DNA from 2 places in the Pantoea sp. R13S299 genome. Region 2 is predicted to be linked to the other one. Evidence: predicted binding sites of a transcription regulator. Region 2 holds the regulator's gene; the other holds the start of a gene.
What was found. The regulator sigma-54, encoded in region 2, starts transcription at its own class of promoters, with help from an activator protein. The targets are predictions, from matches to a motif close to GTTGGCACANNTTTCGCTNT.
Positions count from the first base shown of each region.

Region 1: the regulator sigma-54 is predicted to act here: its motif matches at 2,343-2,362, upstream of glnK (P-II family nitrogen regulator).

Region 1 covers NZ_JBLYEF010000001.1:155,900-160,100, reverse strand. The annotation lists gene tesB (acyl-CoA thioesterase II) at 1-579, shown strand, start outside; gene amtB (ammonium transporter AmtB) at 629-1,918, opposite strand; gene glnK (P-II family nitrogen regulator) at 1,953-2,291, opposite strand; gene ACN1CO_RS00770 (SmdB family multidrug efflux ABC transporter permease/ATP-binding protein) at 2,549-4,201, opposite strand, start outside.
Region 2 covers NZ_JBLYEF010000002.1:173,343-177,543, forward strand. The annotation lists gene rapZ (RNase adapter RapZ) at 1-847, opposite strand, end outside; gene ptsN (PTS IIA-like nitrogen regulatory protein PtsN) at 895-1,374, opposite strand; gene hpf (ribosome hibernation promoting factor) at 1,527-1,814, opposite strand; gene rpoN (RNA polymerase factor sigma-54) at 1,836-3,269, opposite strand; gene lptB (LPS export ABC transporter ATP-binding protein) at 3,318-4,043, opposite strand; gene lptA (lipopolysaccharide ABC transporter substrate-binding protein LptA) at 4,049-4,201, opposite strand, start outside.

The DNA.
Region 1 (4,201 bases), on a different contig from region 2:
CAGAATGGGCAGCCGATTTTTTATATGACCGCCTCGTTCCAGTCACCGGAAAGCGGATTTGAACATCAGAATCCGATGCCGCAGGTGGCGGGACCCGAAAATCTGTTAACGGAACAGGCGATGGCGCAGAAGATGGCGCATATGCTGCCAGAAAAGTTACGCGAAATATTCATTGCTGAGCGTCCGCTGGAGATCCGCCCGGTGCAGATTCACAACCCTCTCCGGGGACATGTGGACAAACCTGAACGTCAGGTCTGGATCCGTGCTAACGGCCCATTGCCTGCCGACTTGCGTATCCATCAGTACCTGCTCGGCTACGCTTCCGATCTCAACTTCCTGCCGGTCGCGCTCCAGCCGCACGGTAAAGGCTTTTTAGAGCCGGACATGCAGGTCGCCACGATCGACCACTCGATGTGGTTCCACCGCCCGTTCGACTTCACTGAATGGCTGCTCTACAGCGTGGTCAGTACCTCAGCGTCTGGCGCGCGAGGTTTTGTCCGGGGTGAGTTTTATAATCAGCAGGGTGTGCTGGTGGCCTCTACGGTTCAGGAAGGGGTAATGCGTCAGCGTAACGAATAAAAAAGGGGGCGATTTCTCGCCCCCGATGAATCTTTTCAGTACCTGCACATTACTGGTTGTAAGCGTTCTCGCCGTGGCTGTTTACATCCAGACCTTCACGTTCATGTTCTTCCGGTACGCGCAGACCGACAATCATATCGGCCAGTTTGAAGCCGATGAAGGCGACAACGCCAGACCAGACAATAGTCAGACCCACGCTGAAGAGCTGAACCCAGACCTGATGGCCCATGGTGACGCCCTGAGCATAACCGACGCCGCCCAGTGAAGAGGATGCAAACACGCCAGTCAGGATACAGCCGACAATGCCGCAGACGCCATGCACGCCGAACACATCACAGGGATCGTCCACGCGCAGCCATTTTTTCAGGGTGGTTACACCCCACAGTCCCGCCAGTCCGCCGACCAGGCCGATGATTAATGCACCGCCGACGCCGACATAACCACAGGCCGGAGTAATCGCGACCAGACCGGCAATAAAGCCTGAACAGGCACCGAGCAGAGAAGGCTTACCGCGAACGGCCCACTCGCCAAAAGTCCATGCCAGTACCGCGCCCGCTGTTGCAACGACGGTGTTCAGGAAGGCCAGTGCCGCGATTTCGTTTGCTGCAGATGCAGAACCGGCGTTGAAGCCGAACCAGCCAACATAGAGAATGGCGGTGCCGGTGAAGACCATCGGCAGATTGTGTGGTTTAAAGGCCTCTTTACCAAAGCCAGCACGTTTGCCCACCAGGTAAGCACCCACCAGACCCGCTACGGCGGCGTTGATGTGCACCACAGTACCGCCAGCAAAGTCCAGCGCGCCATCCTGAGCCAGGAAACCGCCCGCCCACACCATGTGCGCTATAGGTAAATAAGAGAGCGTCAGCCAGACACCAACAAAGATCAGTACCGCTGAGAAGCGGATACGTTCTGCGATGGAACCGACAATCAGACCCACAGTGATACAGGCAAATGAGGCCTGGAATGCAACATGGATATACTGATAAAAGCTGCCCATAACGGCGGTCAGCTGAATGTTTTTCAGCATGGCCCAGCCAAAGCCGCCAAAGAAGGCGTTGCCTTCGCTGAAGGCCAGCGAGTAGCCGTAGACTACCCACAATACGCAGACCAGCGAGAAGGTCACTGCGACCTGCGTCAGCATCGACAGAACGTTTTTGCCGCGAATCAGACCGCCGTAAAACAGCGCAATACCTGGAATTGACATAAACAGCACCAGCGCGGTGCAAATCATCATAAATGCGTTATCAGCCTTGTCCGCAACGGCAGGCGCAGCAGCCATCGCGAGTGAGGGTAACAGTGCCAGGCTGGTGAGGCCCAACTTAGCTAAAATTTTATTCATTTTTATTCCATCCCATCACAGTACTGAGTCTTAATTACAGAGCGGCTTCGTCGGTCTCGCCGGTACGAATACGGATGACGCGCTGCAGTTCAGCCACGAAAATTTTACCGTCGCCAATTTTGCCGGTGTAGGCCGCTTTACTGATGACATCCACTACTTCGTCTAACTGATCGTCGGCAATCGCGATATCAATTTTGACCTTCGGCAGGAAGTTCACGCTGTACTCTGCGCCACGATAAAGCTCTGCATGGCCCTTCTGACGGCCAAAACCTTTCACTTCGGAGACGGTCAGTCCCTGAATGCCGATAGAGGATAAAGCTTCACGTACATCCTCCAGCTTAAATGGCTTAATTACGACGGTAACCAGCTTCATTGGATCCCCTCCAGCGAGTAAATAGGTAACGTTTACGGACACGCAGGGATATAAGCAAAGCCTGTGCCAGAGTGTAAAACTGACGTTAATCAGTTATTCAGGCGAGACAGGGCAAGGGATGTTTTAAAGAGGAGTGTAAAGAAAGAGGCCGGATGGCTGGGATTGCAGCGGAGGTCTGCACTCCTTTGGTGCTTAAGGCGTCAAAGGAGTGCATTTATACAGATTATTCTGATAAACATGTGCAAAAAAGGTGCAACTCAGCTTTCAGATGTTACAGGTACGCCCGACGCCAGATCTTCACCTGCCTGCTGCAGCTGATACATCTGCCAGTAGCGTCCCTGCAGCGCCAGCAGTTGCTGATGCGTGCCCTGCTCGACTACACGACCGCGATGCAGCACCAGAATCTTGTCCGCGTCGATGATCGTTGAGAGGCGATGCGCAATCACCACCAGCGTGCTGTGCTGGCGCAACCTCTCAAGCGTCTGCTGAATCGCCTGCTCGGTGCCGGAGTCGATATTGGCCGTCGCTTCGTCGAGGATCAGTATCTGCGGCAAATCCACCAGCACCCGGGCCAGCGCCAGCAGCTGCTTTTGTCCAACCGACAGATTATTGCCCTGCTCGCCCAGGCGGGTATGAATGCCCTCTGGCAAAGCATGTGCCAGCGGCGCAAGCTGCACCTGTTCCAGCACCGTCCAGACAGCCTCTTCGCTGATGTCGCGGCCCAGCCGCACATTCGCCAGCAGCGTATCGGCCAGCACCACCGGATCCTGCTGCACCATCGCAATACCACGGCGCAATACGGCATGACTCAGCTCACTAATCGGTCGGTCATCAATACGGATTTCACCGCGCGTCACCGGGTAATAGCCCATCAGGAGGTTAGCCAGGGTGCTTTTGCCGCTGCCGGTGTGACCCACCAGCGCCACGAACTCACGCGGTGCGACTTCAAGGTTGATATCACTCAGCACATCGCGGTTTTCACGGTAGGCAAAACTCAGATTGTTCAGGGCGATGCGGCCTGACGTCAGTGGTTGCTGATCGGCCCCATACTGCTGCTGGGCGGCATCCATCAGCTCGAAGATACGCTCACCGGAAACCACTGCCTGCTGCAGCATCGATTGCTGCGTAGTCAGTTCAATCAGCGGCTCATTCAGGCGCCCGAGGTAAGTAATAAAGGCATACAGCACGCCCACTTCGAACACGCCCGGCACGGAGAAACTGAACAGGATCAGCAGCCCGCACAACACCATCGCTGAAAACAGGCTCAACAGCGGACGCAGCAGAAAGCCATCCAGACGCAGCGTTTCCATGCGTGCCAGATAGTGAGAGCGGCTCGCCTCGCCCATCCGCTCACCAAATCGCGCCTGCTGACGAAACTGCTGAATCACGCTCATGCCGCTGATCACTTCGTTAAAGCCGTTGTTGATGTCTGCCAGATAGCTGCGAACCCGACGGGCAATCGGTGTGCTGAAGCGCTGATAGATGAACATCACTATCAGTACCAGCGGGAAGATCATCATCGCCACCAGCGCCATGCGCCAGTCAAGGCTGAACATCGCCACCATCATGGCTCCCACCAGTGCGGCGCTGCGCAGCACGGTGGAGACCACCGTGACGTAGAGATCGCGGATCACTTCGGTGTCGTTTGTCACACGCGAGATAAGCTGCCCGACCGGCTGGGTATCGAAGGCGCTCAGCGGCTGACAGAGCGCCGCATTCATCACGTCGCTGCGCAACCGCTGAACCACACCAATAGCGGCACGGTTGAACAACAGCGCCTGCCAGTAGTGCAGCCCGGCGGCCAGCAGCTGAAGCAGGATAAAACTGACCACCAGTCCGGCAACCAGCCCCCAGGGCATCTGATGTTTCGCCACCAGGTTATCGATAAAATAGCTGACCAGCACCGGACC
Region 2 (4,201 bases):
TGCGCTTTTCCAGCGTGCGATGGCGTGACTGAACATTCTTACCGCGCGAACGGAAGTAATCCGCCAGCTGTTCTGCGATATAGACTGAACGGTGTTTGCCACCGGTGCAGCCAATCGCCACGGTAAGATAGCTACGGTTATTGGTTTCCAGCATCGGCAGCCAGAGTTCAAGGTAGCTGCGCGTCTGGTAGATAAAGTTATGCACTTCAGTGTGACGATCAAGGAAGGCCGCCACCGGACGATCGAGGCCGGTCATCGGGCGCAGTTTCGGATCCCAGTGGGGGTTGGGCAGAAAGCGCACGTCAAACACATAATCAGCGTCGATCGGGATGCCATGTTTGAAGCCAAAGGATTCAAACACCATGGTCAGCTCGCGTTCACGCTTGCCGAGCAGGCGGGTACGCAGCATCTCTGCCAGTTCATGCACCGACATCTCTGAGGTATCGATAATCAGATCGGCACGCGAGCGCAGCGGCTCCAGCAGATCGCTCTCTTCATCGATGGCGCTCTCCAGCGACAGGTTTTTGCTGGAGAGGGGATGCAAACGGCGCGTATCGCTGTAGCGACGAATCAGGGTGTTGCGATCGGCATCAAGGAACAGCAGCTGAGGTGAAAATGTGTCAGGCAGATTATTCAGTGCGGTTTCAAAAATTTCCGGGGATTCAGGCATGTTACGCACGTCGATACTGACCGCTGCCGAAATATTGCGCTCAGCCAGTGAGTTAGCTAACTCAGGCAGTAGCACGACCGGCAGGTTATCAACGCAGTAGAACCCCATATCTTCCAGTGCACGGAGTGCCACTGACTTCCCCGAGCCTGAACGACCGCTAACGATCATCAGCACCATGACCTTCTCTCCCGTTTTAAAACCGGCTCCCGGCCGGTAAAGACGCGTTACTGCTCTGTCTGGACTTCCGTAATAATGGCGTAGAGCTCTTCATCACTCTGCGCAGCTCGCAGACGACGGCAGACCGTTTTATCTGCCAGACGCTTCGCCACCAGTGACAGGGTGTGCAGGTGTGTTTTGCACTGGTCAGCCGGGACCAGTAAAGCAAACAACAGATCGACTGGCTGGTTGTCGACGGCATCAAACGCAATCGGCTGTTCGAGGCTGATAAACACCCCAACCGCGCGCAGCGTATCCTCTTCCAGCTTGCCGTGAGGAATGGCTATCCCGTTACCAATACCGGTACTGCCCATGCGTTCTCGGGTCAGGATCGCTTCGAAAAGCGTCTGGTGCGGCAGGTTGAGCTGCTTAGCGGCCAGTTCGCTGATGATTTCCAGCGCACGTTTTTTGCTCTGGCAGTGTACGCCGCTGCGGGTGCAGTCTGGCGAAAGCACTGTGCTCAATTCCAGTGTGAGATCGTTGTTCATTATCGTTTCACTTGCGTGTTCACCAGGCCATTCACCGCCAGCGCGTCTTAACGCCTGAGACAAACGGCGCTTGCTCAGATGACAAAACGGGGCGGATTATCCGCCCCATCCTGTCGGCTCTGCGCGCGAGGCGCGCGTCGCTAGCGTGAAGGTTAGTGTTTTTTCAGTTTATCTTTGTGTTTGGTCAGCTGACGGGCGAGCTTGTCGATCAACCCATCAATTGCCGCATACATATCTTCCGCTTCGGATGTGGCGTGCAGCTCGCCACCATTCACGTGTAGGGTTGCGTCCGCCACCTGAGTGACTTTCTCAACCTTCAGGACAATATAGACCTGATTGATATGTTCAAAATAGTGTTCCAGTTTGGCAAATTTACCGTTAACGAATTCACGCAGAGGCGCAGTGATTTCAACGTGTTGCCCGGTCAGGTTCAGCTGCATAGGTCTTCCTTCTCATTTCTTTCAAACCAGTTGTTTACGCTGGTTCGATGGCGGGATGGATAAAGACTCACGATATTTGGCGACGGTACGCCGTGCCACCATAATCCCCTGATCAGATAACATGGAGGTCAGTTTACTGTCGCTCAAGGGTTTGGCTGGATTTTCCGCCGAAATTAATTTCTTCACCAGGGCACGAATCGCTGTCGAGGAGGCTTCGCCGCCCCCTTCAGTATTGACGTGACTGGAGAAAAAGTACTTCAGTTCAAAAATGCCACGCGGGCTGTGCAGATATTTCTGCGTGGTCACACGGGAAATTGTCGACTCGTGCATCTCAACGGCCTGGGCAATATCCGCCAGCACCATCGGACGCATAAATTCTTCACCCTGCTCGAAAAACGCCTGCTGCTGCTCAACAATGCAGCGCGTCACTTTCAGCAGCGTATCATTGCGGCTTTCCAGACTCTTAATCAGCCAGCGGGCTTCCTGAAGGTTGCTGCGAATGAACTGGCTGTCGCTGTCGTTGCGCGTCGCGCCGCCCATTGCCGCATAGTGCTGATTAATCTTGAGGCGCGGCACGCTGTCGGCATTGAGTTCAACCGTCCAGCGGCTGCCGACTTTACGCACCAGCACATCGGGAATGACATACTCCGGCTCGCTGGTGTTGATCGACTGACCCGGACGCGGGTCCAGGGACTGAATCAGCAGCATCGCCTCTTTCAGCACCTCTTCTTTGAGGCGCGTCACCCGCATCAGGCTACGGAAATCGTGATTGGCCAGCAGGTCGAGATGTTCGCTGACGATCAGGCGTGCTTCTGCCAGCATCGGCGTTTCAGGCGCATATTGCGACAGCTGAACCAGCAGACAGTCACGCAGATCGCGCGCGCCAACACCAATAGGATCAAAGCGCTGGATGCGTTTCAGCACCGCTTCAACTTCATCCGCTTCAAGCTCATCGTTGCCGATACTGTCGAGGATCTCCTCAAGCGAAACGGTGAGATATCCGGTGTCATCGATAGCATCGACGATAGAAGTGGCAATAGCGCGATCGGTGTCACTGAAAGGCGTCAGTCCGACCTGCCACATCAGATAGTCCTGAAGTGACTGTGTGGTTTCGCCCTGATAAACCGGTAACTCATCATCCTGATAATCGGTGCCAGTGCCGGAAGGCGTGCCCGCGGTGTAGATCTCATCCCAGGTGGCATCCAGCGGCAGTTCATCGGGCATCTCTTTCTGCTCAAGCGCTTCCCGTGTATCCAGCGCCTCAGACTCCGACGATTCCCGGGAGTCGATCTCTTCATGCAGATCAGTCTGCTCAAGCAGCGGATTGCTTTCGAGTGCAAGCTGTAACTCCTGCTGGAGTTCAAGCGTAGAGAGTTGCAGCAGACGAATCGCCTGCTGCAATTGTGGAGTCATTGCCAGCTGTTGGCTGAACCTGAGTTGTAAACCTTGCTTCATAGACAGGATGGTAGTTCCCAGGTAAACATCGGTATTAACGACACCTTATCAGAGTCTGAACTCTTCACCCAAATAAACCCGCTTAACCTGCTCATCCGCAAGAATTTCATTGGGTGTGCCATGCGCAATCAGGCGTCCCTGGCTGACGATATAAGCCCGCTCACAGACCGCTAACGTTTCACGTACGTTATGGTCGGTGATCAGCACGCCGAGGCCGCTGTCACGCAGATGCTCAATGATTTTCTTGATGTCGATAACGGAGATCGGGTCAACACCGGCAAAAGGCTCATCCAGCAGGATGAATTTAGGATTAGCGGCCAGCGCGCGCGCGATCTCAACACGACGTCGCTCACCACCTGAAAGTGCCTGACCCATGCTGTCGCGCAGGTGCTCGATGTGGAATTCTTCCATCAGTTCACGGGCGCGATCCTGGCGTTGCTCTTCGGTCAGATCATCACGAATCTGCAGTACCGCCATCAGGTTATCGTAGACGCTGAGGCGACGGAAAATCGACGCCTCCTGCGGCAGATAGCCGATGCCACGACGCGCACGTGCATGCAGTGGCAGGATACTGATATCTTCATCATCAATAACAATGCGGCCAGCGTCACGCGGGACAATGCCCACCACCATGTAAAAGGTGGTGGTCTTACCGGCACCGTTCGGACCCAGCAGGCCGACAATCTCGCCGGACTTTACCTGCAGACTGACATCTTCTACCACGCGACGGCCTTTATATGCCTTCGCCAGGTTTTCTGCGATTAATGTGGCCATAGCTATCAGTTACTCTTCTTTCCGGTGTTGGACGTACCTTTATCCTGAAGTTGCGACGGCACCAGGACGGTGGTGACGCGCTTGTTCTGGCCCTGGCTGTAAGCCTGCATTTTCTGCTCTTTTACCAGGTAGGTAATACGATCGCCTTTGATGTTGCT